2 regions of the Ureibacillus sp. GCM10028918 genome follow, and region 1 is predicted to be linked to the other one. Evidence: riboswitches for the same ligand, from Rfam matches in the RefSeq annotation. Region 1 holds a riboswitch; the other holds the start of a gene.
The links. A riboswitch is a leader RNA that binds a small molecule or an ion and turns the genes downstream of it on or off. The one in region 1 is predicted to bind preQ1.

Region 1 (6,209 bases):
CCATCCACATCCGATCAACGGATACTTCGCCATCATATCCTTTCTTTTGTGCCACATACATGTCCTTATAAAAATTAAACTCACTCAAATCATGATCAGGCAATCTTCGCAGCAACGCCTCTAGACCTAGTAGCTTCCAAGATTTTTGTCTTTTCAGAATCTCCATTCGCCCACCTCCCTACAAACCATTTTATGGATGAACTATTGATCTAGCAATGTCACGAAAATTCCACCCATATCCAAACACAAAATTTCCCCATAAAAAAAGAGAAGAAACTTCGATTTTCACGAAGATTCTTCTCTGAAAAATTTATTTTCAACTTCTTCCTTTTACGAAGGTAAGCTCACCCAGTTTCAACTTTCACAAGCTTCACGCCTACGTAAAATTCTAACTGATGTCCGTTCTGCAAAGAAGCTCCACACATGTACAAGCTAGCTTCCCAACAACGCGCGGTCTGAGTTCATTTTTTCGCCACGGATTTTTTCGAACTCTGACATTAAATCTGGGATTGTTAGTGCTGGTTTTTTCTCATCATCAATCGATAGAATGATTTGCCCTTTATCCATCATGATTAAACGGTTCCCAAGATCAATCGCCTGTTGCATGTTATGCGTAACCATTAAGGTTGTTAAGTTCCCCTCTTCGACCAGTTGCTTTGTCAATCGAGTGATTAATTCGGCACGGGATGGGTCAAGGGCCGCTGTATGTTCATCCAAAAGCAAGATTGACGGCTTTGTAAATGTTGCCATTAATAGTGATAACGCTTGTCGTTCCCCACCGGAAAGCATACCAACCTTTGCATTAAAGCGGTTTTCAAGACCTAGCCCTAATTTCTCTAGTGAAGACTTAAAGAAATCGCGACGGCTACGGCTTACTCCTCTTCTAAAAGACCGTTTCGCGTTACGCGAATACGCAATGGCCAAATTCTCCTCAATCGTCATTGATGGTGCAGTACCTGCCATCGGATCTTGGAACACGCGACCGATGTACTGAGAACGTTTAAATTCCGGTAATTTTGTTACCTCTTTCCCCTCAATGGTTACGGCACCAAAGTCAGGTGTTAAGGCACCAGAAATCATATTCATCATTGTCGATTTTCCAGCACCATTGCTTCCGATTATAGTCACAAAATCACCGGGTGCTAAATGTAGATTAATATTATCTAATGCGATTTTTTCATCAGGAGTACCTTCATTAAAAATTTTGTTGATGCCCTCTAATTTAAGCAAGGTGATTCCCTCCCTGCATCAATTCTCTTTGCTGATCTAGCCGCTCAATCCGCCTTTTTTCTTTTCGTTTTTTCTCGCGGCGCTTATCTACCATTTGTGGAATGACTAATGCCAAAATAACGATTATCGCGGTAATTAACTTCATATCTGAAGTATCTAACCAGTCGATACGTAATGCAACCGCGTAAATGATTCGGTAAATAATGGCCCCCGCAACGACTGCTAGTGTCGTACGGAAAATCGTCTTCGTTCCAAAGATGGCCTCCCCGATAATTACCGATGCAAGACCGATTACAATCATCCCAATTCCCATATTTGCATCGGCAAATTTTGAGTATTGTGCGATTAAAGCTCCAGAAAATGCAACCAAGGCATTTGAAAGACCCAGCCCTAATACAATTAAGCCATCCGTGTTTGCTGAGAAACTTCGAATCATTCGCTTGTTATCACCTGTTGCACGAATCGCCAGCCCCACTTCCGTTTTTAAGAACCAATCTGCAATAAACTTGATGATGAGTGTAATGATTAACACTACTAAAATGGTACCCCAAGTAGATGGAGCGGTTTGAATGCCTAACGTATTCTTAATAAAATTTGTTAGAGCTGCATCAACCCCTAAATTACTCCAAAAACTTTGAAACTGTGAAAAAATTGTATCAGCATTCATCAGTGGAATATTTGGTTTCACAATTGCATTTTCTGCAGATAATCCCATAATGCGAAGATTGATAGAATACAACGCAATCATCATTAAAATCCCTGAAAGTAATGGATTTATCTTTCCTTTTGTGTGTAATAGACCTGTCATACATCCTGCAATAAATCCAGCAACAATTGCCATTAATGTAGCTAGTATCGGGTGGTAGCCCAGTGCAATCATCATTGCTGCAGTAGCTGCCCCGGTTACAAAGCTTCCATCAACCGTTAAATCCGGAAAATCTAACACTCGGAATGTTAGATACACTCCGAGTGCCATAATTGCATAGATGATTCCTTGCTCAACTGAACCGAACATCGCTGTAAACATATTGAATCATCTCCTAACCAACTTCTAGTTTATTCGTATACTTCTGCGTTCCAGGATTCACTGATTTCAAGACCTAATGTATCAGCAGCACCTTTATTAATAAGTAATTTTAGGTTTGCAGGATATGCAGATGGAATTTCAGAAGGAGTAGCTTCTCCATTTAAAATTTTCACTGCCATTTCACCAGCTTCGTAGCCGATATCATAATATTCAAACCCGTAAGCACCTAATCCGCCACGTTCAACTGAATCCAGCTCCCCTACCATTAAAGGCAGCTGGTTAGCGCTTGCTACTTCAATTACTGATTCCAGCGCCGATACAACCGTGTTATCCGTGATGATATAAAGTGAATCTACTTTACCAATCAATGATTCTGTGGCTTGTTTTACTTCTGCTGATGTAGAAACAGATGCTTCCACTAACTCAAGACCAGCTTCTTCCAATAAACCTTTAACTTGTTCAATCTGAGCAACAGAGTTTTGCTCACCGGTGTTATATACTGTCCCTACTTTTTTCGCGCCCAATTCATCCTTTAAAAATGCTACAGTATTTGCAATTGTATCTGGGTGCAAATCAACAGTACCAGTAACATTTCCACCTGGTGCTTCCATAGAGTCAATTAGCTCTGCACCTACTGCATCTGTAACTGATGTGAATAAAATTGGAATATCTGATGTTGCCCCTTTAACTGCTTGTGCTGATGGAGTTGAATTAGCAAAAATTAAATCAACACCTTCATTCACTAAGTTTTGGGCAATAGTTGTGTTCATACTTTGATCGTTTTGAGCATTTTCTTCAACAAATTCTACATCTAAACCAGCCTCTTCCAGTGCCGCTTTAAACCCTTCAGTTGCCGCATCTAATGATGGATGCTCCACGATTTGCGTAATTCCTACTTTAAATGATTTTGCTTCTTCTGTTGTCCCAGTACTAGTATCTTCTGTAGAGTCCGTAGATGTTTCACTACCACCACAAGCAGCTAATAAAAGTACCAGTCCAAATAGTAAGAATGAAAGCTTTTTCGTACTATTTCGCATGTTTTTTCCCCCTAATTTTCATCTCTCTAATACACGACTTATATTGAATAGGTATTCTAATCTATTTTACTATTCAAAAAATTCGAGTTTGTCGATTATATTACATTGAACCTATTTAATAGTCAATAACATTTAGAATGTTCTGATATTAACAACTCCAGAATATCTCTTCCAATAAAATAATTTGTTGATTTAAATCGCTAAAGTACTCATTTTATCATCAAAATTAACTATATTAATAAAATATAAAATCTGTGACAATTTTTCGACACTTATCGTATCGTGTAATATTTACTCTTTTACACTACAGCTATTTTTAATAATAATTTGACATACACAATAAATTATAATAATATAATTCTCTGTGCTCTTTTCACGTGGTTCGAGAACCTCCCACGCAAAAAAACTAAGGAGAAATGAAAATGAAGATAAAATTTTTGGCAACGACAGGGATTATTGCAGCTCTTTACATCGCTGTTACCATGTTAGTTGCACCATTTGGATTTACGGAAATTCAATTCCGTGTATCTGAGATGTTTAATCATCTAGTAGCGTTTAACCCTCGCTATATGATAGGAATTGTTATTGGTGTATTTATTTCCAATCTTTTCTCTCCACTAGGCGTTTACGATTTAGTGTTTGGGGTTGGCCACTCAATTATTACACTTGCAATCTTTATTTTAATTTGTAAGTTTGTAAAAAATACATTACTGCGTTTGATCATCAACACGTTCTTATTCACTTGTACGATGTTCATTATCGCATTTGAACTAAACCTGGCCCTGGAACTGCCATTCTTATGGACATGGGTTACTTGTGCTATCGGTGAATTCGTCGTATTAGCAATTGGTGTGCCGATCATGCATCTACTAAATAAACGATTAAACTTCAAAGATTTAATTTAATACTTAAACCGAGAACAAGGTACCTATTTTAGGAACATTTCCTATTATAATGGGGTATTTTTGAATTCTCGGTTTTTTTATTTCTTAAAACAGTAGCAAATGGATTTGTCAGAAAACATTGACAAAAAGAAAGATTACCTCTACAATTCTACTTAACTAATTGTTCGGATACGGTAGCAGGCTGTGGGAGCACAGCCACCGTTTGAGCAAAGCAGAGTTTAGATGAGAATAGCAGAGACTAAATTGATGAATAAGAAGAGTAGCGGTTTTTGATCGTTTTAGAGAGCTAGTGGTTGGTGTAAACTAGTGCGAACAAGATCGTGAATGGGCCTTATGAGAGCAGCTAGCATTTGTTAGTTGACGTATTTCCTACGTTACAAGGAAGTGTTTTCACTTTTAGGAGGTTACTTCTTCAACGTGAAAACACGCCAAGGTGGAAGTATGCAAGTACTTCAACAGAGGTGGCAACGCGGTATCTATCGTCCTCTACAAAAGGAATTTCCTTTTGTAGAGGGTTTTTTTATTGTCTAATCTAACCTGCTAATTCCAATTTTAGGAGGATGAAAACCAATGACAATCCACTCTTTCACAATCAAGGTAAAGGAAAATGCTAATTTATCCTACGAAGAAATGCTTGGAGCCGCTGAATTAATTTTCAATGAGGATACACCGAAGGAAGCCATAGCCGAGCTTTTAATCGCCCTAAGCAATAAAGGTGAAACGACAGAAGAAATTGCCGCTCTTGCAACGGTCATGAAATCCTATGCACTTCCATTAAACCTATCAGATGGCAGCTATCTTGATAATTGCGGGACGGGGGGCGACGGTTTACAAAGCTTCAATATCAGTACTACGTCTGCTTTTGTGTTAGCTGCCAATGGCGTTTCGGTCGTCAAGCATGGTAACCGTAAAATCTCGAGTGCTTCGGGAAGTTCGGATGTTTTACAAGCTTTAGGAATTCATACCGATTTCACAATCGAGGATTCAGTTGATTTATTAAATAAAACAGGCATTACTTTCCTGCATGCTCCAAACGTACACCCGAAATTAAAACGCATTGGTGAAGTTCGTCGTTCCATTGGAAAACCAACTATTTTTAATATGGTGGGCCCGTTAACTAATCCAGCTAATTTAACAACACAACTTGTCGGGATTAACCGTCCTGAATTTGTTCGCAATTATGCAGAAGTGCTTCGTATTTTGGGTCGCAAACGAGCAGTTGTTGTTTCCGGAACCCAAGGAATGGATGAAGCTTCACTTGATCAGGATAATACGTTTACCCTGCTCGAAAACGATGAAATTAAATCTTTCTCTGTTGATATTAAAGCACTAGGTTTAACCCCTGCCCCTGTCTCTGCATTACGCGGCGGTGTACCTGAGGAGAACGCCATTATTTTAAGAGATTTACTGAATGGTAAACAAAGTGCCTATTATGATGCGGTTTTACTAAACTCCGGGCTTGCTTTGTTTGCTAATGGCAAGGTGACCTCCGTTGTAGACGGTGTTGAATTAGCACGTGACAGTATTTTATCCGGAAGAGCTTTAGCAAAGTTAGAGGCTGTAGTGGATTATAGTCAAAACATTTTAAAGGAGCGTGCAGTACGATGACCATCTTACAAACGATATTGGATTATAAAGCCACACTCATTCCTTCTCTTCTTGCAAACGAACCAACATTTGAGGTGGAGCGAAAGTCCCGGCTTTCCTTATATGACACACTCCGAAAAGCCGATACACTTCAAGTGATCTCGGAAATGAAACGTGCCTCCCCTTCAAAGGGACTTATCAATGAAGGGGCAAACCCTATAGAACAAGCGAGGAAATATGAGCAGGCAGGTGCAGCATGCATCTCGGTTTTAACTGAAGATAAATTTTTCAAAGGATCCTTTCAGGACTTAGCTGACATTGCAAATAGCGTGGATATTGCGATTTTGAATAAGGATTTTATCGTTCATGAAGTACAAATCGACTACGCCAAGGCTGCCGGTGCTTCAGTGATTTTATTAATTG
Region 2 (6,209 bases), on a different contig from region 1:
TTTCCGAGCGGTTAACTAAAGTGTAAAAATATTAGTGTCTAACAAATAGAGAGGAAGTGCAGAGATTGGATTTCGAAACGGTTATGGAGGAACTGGAAGCCCTTGGTAAAGAAAGAACGAAAAAGACTTACATAAGCAATGGAGCACACGAACCAGTATTTGGTGTGGCAACAGGTGCAATGAAACCTCTTGGAAAGAAAAACAAAAATAATCAGGATTTAGCTGAACAGTTATACGCCTCGGGGAACTATGATGCGATGTATTTTGCTGGTATGATTGCCGATCCAACGATTATGACCGAAGCAGATTTTGAGCGTTGGATAGATGGAGCCTATTTTTATATGCTGTCAGATTATGTAGTTGCTGTAACATTGGCTGAAACTGATATTGCACAAAAGGTATCAGATAAATGGATTGAAAGTGGGGAAGAACTTCGGATGTCGGCAGGCTGGAGCTGTTACTGCTGGCTATTTGGGAATCGCCCAGATTATGAATTTGATCCCAGCAAAGTCTCAGATATGTTAGATCAAATTGAAAAAACAATTCATAACTCTCCTGAACGTACAAAATCTTCGATGTGTAATTTTGTCTATACAGCTGCAATTTCATTTGTACCTGTCCATGAAAAAGCGGTTGAAATCGCAAAATCAATTGGAACAGTTGAGATAAAACGAGACAACAAAAAAGGCAGCATTGTGGATATATCCGCAAATATTCAAAAGGATCTTGATCGAGGGGCACTTGGTTTTAAACGAAAATATGTTAGATGTTAAGGTAACAATAATTTTATTATGTAAACTAACGGTTTAATACATATAATTCCTCTCAAAGTAAGTAAAGCATCCAAGTAGTAGAATAAACTACTTGAATGCTATTTCATGTTTTTATTTCGAATGAATTTGCTGAACTCGACCAATCTGCCCATCCGTAAGCCGAACTTTAATTCCATGAGGATGATTCGGCGATTTGGTCAGAATGTCTTTTACAATTCCCCTGGTAAGTGTACCGGTTCTTTGATCTTTTTTTAAGACGATATCTACAGTGATGCCAGGTAGTATATCTTTACGATTTTGGCCGTTCATTAAACACCCATTTTTCTGCGGGTATTGCTAGCTTTCTTTGTTTGTTGGCTTTTCATTTTTTGGCTTGATAGGTCAGCTTTTATTTTACCCTTGCCATTATTGGCGTTGTTCTTTTTGTTCTCAAGCTGCTGCTTTACCAGCTCTTGCAAACTTTTCTTCTTCGGTGATTCATTTTGATTATTCTCTGTCATAGAAATTCCTCCTAAGGCATACGTTAGTCAGTCAAGTATAATCTATTTTCACGGCTTTGGAAAGAATGGTCATACAGTAAATGTGGAGTTTGATTTTCAACTGGAATTAGAAGCCGTAAAATGGTGAGACTAGTCCATGATAAGTGATTCCAACGAGAGTAAAACAAAAAGGAATGCTGGAATTGTTCTAAACTAGGAAATATGGAAAAAATGTATTGACTTCCTCCAGAATTTTCTTTAATATGATGAAGAATTAATTGCCCGAACGAATCGGGAGAGGTTCATAGCTGATACCCTCTATAAAAAACTATGGAAACATGACACTATGCCATGTCCATAAAAGGACGTGGCTTTTTTATTTGTTTCTTATTTTTTATATTGCGTGTGCTAAAGCCTCTCTTGATTAATGTTGGGATACATTTTCAAGGAGGTTTTTTTTATGTCTGGCCGAAAAAATACAGAAGGCTTAAATGATTTAACACTACTAGGAAACCAAAATACTCAATATGCAACTGATTATGCACCGGAAGTTTTGGAGGCAGTAGATAGTCTTCATTCGAACCGTGATTATTTTGTTAAGTTTAACTGTCCAGAATTTACTAGTCTTTGTCCGATTACAGGTCAGCCTGATTTTGCGACAATGTATATTTCATATATTCCGGATAAGAAAATTGTAGAAAGCAAATCTCTGAAACTTTATTTGTTTAGTTTCAGAAACCATGGAGATTTCCATGAAGACTGCGTCAACATCATTATGAATGATTTAATTAAACTATTAGATCCAAGATATATTGAAGTATGGGGGAAATTTACGCCACGTGGTGGAATCTCTATTGACCCATGGTGCAATTATGGAAAACCTGGAACAAAGTATGAAGAAATGGCGAATTACCGTTTAATGAATCATGATCTAAATCCAGAAAAAATCGATAATCGATAATTGAATAATCCTTCTTATAGGAAGGAAGAGGTTTTAGCTACCCTCTTTAAAAAACTAAGAAGAAACAGCATTTCTCTTAGAGTGCTGTTTTTTCAATTAAGGGAGTTTTATACATGAAGCGAGAAAAAGCATTGGTTGTGTTTAGCGGCGGTCAGGACAGCACGACTTGTCTGTTCTGGGCAAAGAAACGTTTTTCAGAGGTAGAAGCAGTGACTTTTGATTATGGTCAACGGCATAGTCTTGAAATTGAATGTGCAAAAGAGATTGCTAAGGAATTAGATGTGAAGCATCATATATTGGATATGTCGCTTCTAAATCAACTTGCACCAAATGCATTAACAAGAAATGATATTGAAGTAGCAGATGGAAATGATGGAGAACTGCCATCTACATTTGTTCCCGGCCGAAATTTGCTGTTTCTTTCATTTGCAGGTGTATTAGCAAGTCAAGTGGGAGCAAAACACATCGTTACCGGAGTATGCGAGACAGACTTCAGTGGATATCCTGACTGTCGCGACATTTTTATAAAATCCTTAAATGTAACGCTAAATCTATCGATGGACGATTCCTTTGTAATCGAGACACCGCTAATGTGGTTGAACAAAGCACAAACTTGGGAGCTGGCAGACAAATTAGGCGCTCTTGAATTTGTTCGTGAAAAAACGTTGACTTGCTATAACGGTGTGATTGCAGGCGGATGTGGGGAATGTCCGGCTTGTAAATTGCGTCAAAAAGGGCTTGATGAATATTTAAGCTTTAAAAAGGAGTGTTAAGACTTGGATGAATTTCGAATTGTCGACAAGCTCCAAAGAATTGACGAGGATATAAAGAGAAATGAATTAAAATATCATTCTAAGCGTGTTCTCGTCAGCAAAGAATTTACCTTTGATGCAGCACATCACTTACATAACTATGAAGGTAAATGTAAAAACCTGCATGGCCATACGTATCGCGCAATATTAGGGATAAGTGGCTATACAGATGAACGTGGCTTAGTAATAGATTTCAGCGATATAAAAGAAATATGGAAACAAAAAATTGAGATAGATTTAGACCATCGTTATTTGAATGAAACACTGCCTTCAATGAATACAACTGCAGAAAATATTGTAGTTTGGATTTATGAAAAACTTTCGCAAGCATTGCTTCAGCTACAGGAAGCAAACGATTTGAGAGTAGAATTTGTTCGATTATATGAAACGCCCACAAGCTATGCAGAAGTTAGACGGGAGTGGATGAATCTTGAGTAAAATTCCCGTTATTGAAATTTTTGGACCGACTATACAGGGTGAAGGAATGGTAGTTGGGCAGAAGACGATGTTTGTGAGGACTGCTGGTTGTGACTACTCCTGTTCATGGTGCGATTCTGCATTTACATGGGACGGTAGTGGAAAGCATTTAATTGCTCAAATGACAGCTGAAGAGATATGGGCTGAGTTGAAGCGTCTTGGAGGCGATGGTTTTTCATTTGTGACGATTTCAGGTGGAAATCCTGTACTTCTTCGAAATCTAGAATCACTCATTTCGATTTTAAATGCAAATGACATAAAAATCGCAGTGGAGACACAGGGGAGCAAATGGCAAGATTGGCTATATAAGATAGATGAATTAACAATCTCGCCAAAGCCTCCGAGTTCAGGAATGGAAACGAATTATTCAATCCTTTCTGAAATGGTAGAAAAACTTGAAACTCGAGACAGCAATCAGCATATTTCACTAAAAATAGTTGTCTTTAATGAAGAAGATTATGATTATGCAAAGAAAATTCATCTCAGGTACCCTACAATTCCTTTTTACCTTCAAGTAGGTAATGACGATATTGCACAGGGTAATAATAAGCAATTGATCAGTCATTTACTGGAGAAATACGAAACATTAATTGACAAGGTAGTTGCAGATGATGAATTAAGGAATGTTAAAGTTTTGCCACAACTACATACGCTTGTTTGGGGAAATAAAAGAGGCGTATAGTTATGAATCTACAAATATTTTAAGATGATTTAAGGAGAGACACATGAGAATAGTATTTTATTTATTATCAATTGTGATTGCCAATGTAGTCACAGCGCGATTTGCACCATTAGAATTTGGTATGTTCATCGTTCCAATGGGAACTCTTTTTGTTGGAGCTACTTTCATTTTCCGAGATCTTGTGCAAAATAAATATGGTCGAGGAAGAACCTATCTATTTATCTTTACAGCATTATTTTTATCAGCAGTAGTTTCCTATTCTTTAGGTGACACATTAATGATTGTTGCAGCATCGGCAATTTCATTTTTAGTTGCTGAAACGGCTGATACAGAAATTTATACACGTTTAAAACTCCCAATGGCTTGGCGAGTATTCTATAGTGGAATTGTTGGAGGACTGTTGGATTCTGTAATTTTCGTTATTATCGGTTTAAGTCCACTTGGAGCAGGGTTTTTACCATGGGAAGCAGTGCCGGCTGCCATTATAGGTCAAGTAATCGTAAAAACGATTATTCAAACGTTTGGTGCTTTGATCTTAAATCAAATTCATGGAATAAAAGAGAAAGATATGATTACAGGGTAAAAGTTAAATAGAAATAACCAACCTCCTTTCTGCCATGAAGGGAGGTTGTTCTATTTTAAAAAAGGTATTAACTTTGGGATGTTTGTGTATATACCTCACATATTGAGTTTAGGCAGTATTCATGTTAAAGATGTAAATATTTTTGAAATTGAACCAAAGATTCTTGAAACCTAAATAAAAATTGTGGCAATTCTACAAAAATATAAAAAATTATCAAAAGAAACGTATTGACTTGTATTGTATTATTGTCTTACAATTAATTTATCAGAAAATTCTATAAAGATGAAGAGGATGAGATGTTTCATACGAAACCCTTTTTATTCATGTTAAGTATTGAGGTAGTTGCTGTCATCATTGTTGAAATCGCTTTCACGAAAGGTTTTTGATTGGCACCTATATAGCGGTATTACGAAAAATACACTAATAAGTAAATTGGTGTACTTAAGTACTTAGCATACTTCATAGAAATTTCAAGTTCTATATGACCATTATGGATAATTTGAAAAGTATCAGAAAAGGAGAGGTGACAAATGTGAAAATTTCAGTAACTGTCAATACAACTGATCTTTCTGATTTAGATTTACAGCAGATGGTGCAATTAGGGATTGATTGTGTAGACTTTGGTATTGGACATTCTTTTAAAGGAGTTAAAGAACAGGGGTTTCCTGATTTAGACGAACTTTTGAAGTTGAAAAAGCGTTTGCGCAGCTGGGGATTAGAAGTGAATCGTGTAACGCTTCCCAATATTACACAGGCATTTATGGAAGAACAGCCAGGTAGTGAAAAACAACTTGAAAATTCTATCAAAGCCGTTAAAACTTTTGGAGAGGCAGGAATTGGAATTGTACGACAACGATTCGAAGGTGATGTGTTCTACGGTCGTTCGCAAAGCTATAAGTCTATACAACGTGGAGGCTTGATTGGTAGAGGGGAAAGTGTGGGATTACTAAGCAAAAAGGATCCTACCCCTACAAGTGAGGAGCTTACGCGTTGGTGGGGTAATTTCCAACGTGCGTATCGAGAAATTGTTGACGTGGCACTAGATAACAACGTAAATGTTGCGATGCATCCTTCAGATACACCACACCCGGATTCTCCTTTTGGAGGGATAGGTCTTCACCGTATTATCGATGACTTCCCTCAAAAAAATGTTGGTTTTGTGTATTGTATTGGAACTAGAGCTGAAGCAGGAGGATCTTCCCTTGTTATGGACGAAATCAATCATTTTGGAAGAAAGAATCGTATCTTCTTAGTTCACTTCCGAAATGTTCGTGGCAGCCTCCCAACAGCAGGTGCTTTTGAAGAAGCGATGCTAGATGATGGGGATCTCAACATGTTTAAAATTTTGCTTGAACTTGACAAAGTTGGGTACCAAGGATGTATTAATCCGGATCATGTTCTTACTTTTGCAGGTGACACACCTGATTTAGATGACAAGTGGG

Region 2: it holds a riboswitch for preQ1, as region 1 does, so the genes downstream of both, queF (preQ(1) synthase) here and ACFQU5_RS07835 (QueT transporter family protein) in region 1, are expected to answer to the same signal.

What each region holds. Positions count from the first base shown of each region.
Region 1 is NZ_JBHTFK010000005.1:987,134-993,342, forward strand. It holds gene ACFQU5_RS07815 (nuclease-related domain-containing protein) at 1-166, opposite strand, end outside; gene ACFQU5_RS07820 (ABC transporter ATP-binding protein) at 433-1,230, opposite strand; gene ACFQU5_RS07825 (ABC transporter permease) at 1,223-2,257, opposite strand; gene ACFQU5_RS07830 (ABC transporter substrate-binding protein) at 2,287-3,294, opposite strand; PreQ1 riboswitch class I at 3,666-3,710, shown strand; gene ACFQU5_RS07835 (QueT transporter family protein) at 3,717-4,199, shown strand; T-box leader at 4,437-4,689, shown strand; gene trpD (anthranilate phosphoribosyltransferase) at 4,770-5,807, shown strand; gene trpC (indole-3-glycerol phosphate synthase TrpC) at 5,804-6,209, shown strand, end outside.
Region 2 is NZ_JBHTFK010000002.1:638,876-645,084, forward strand. It holds gene ACFQU5_RS03215 (DNA alkylation repair protein) at 66-773, shown strand; gene ACFQU5_RS03220 (YwbE family protein) at 885-1,082, opposite strand; gene ACFQU5_RS03225 (hypothetical protein) at 1,082-1,273, opposite strand; PreQ1 riboswitch class I at 1,544-1,590, shown strand; gene queF (preQ(1) synthase) at 1,713-2,213, shown strand; gene queC (7-cyano-7-deazaguanine synthase QueC) at 2,327-2,986, shown strand; gene queD (6-carboxytetrahydropterin synthase QueD) at 2,990-3,463, shown strand; gene queE (7-carboxy-7-deazaguanine synthase QueE) at 3,456-4,184, shown strand; gene ACFQU5_RS03250 (VUT family protein) at 4,228-4,767, shown strand; gene ACFQU5_RS03255 (mannonate dehydratase) at 5,300-6,209, shown strand, end outside.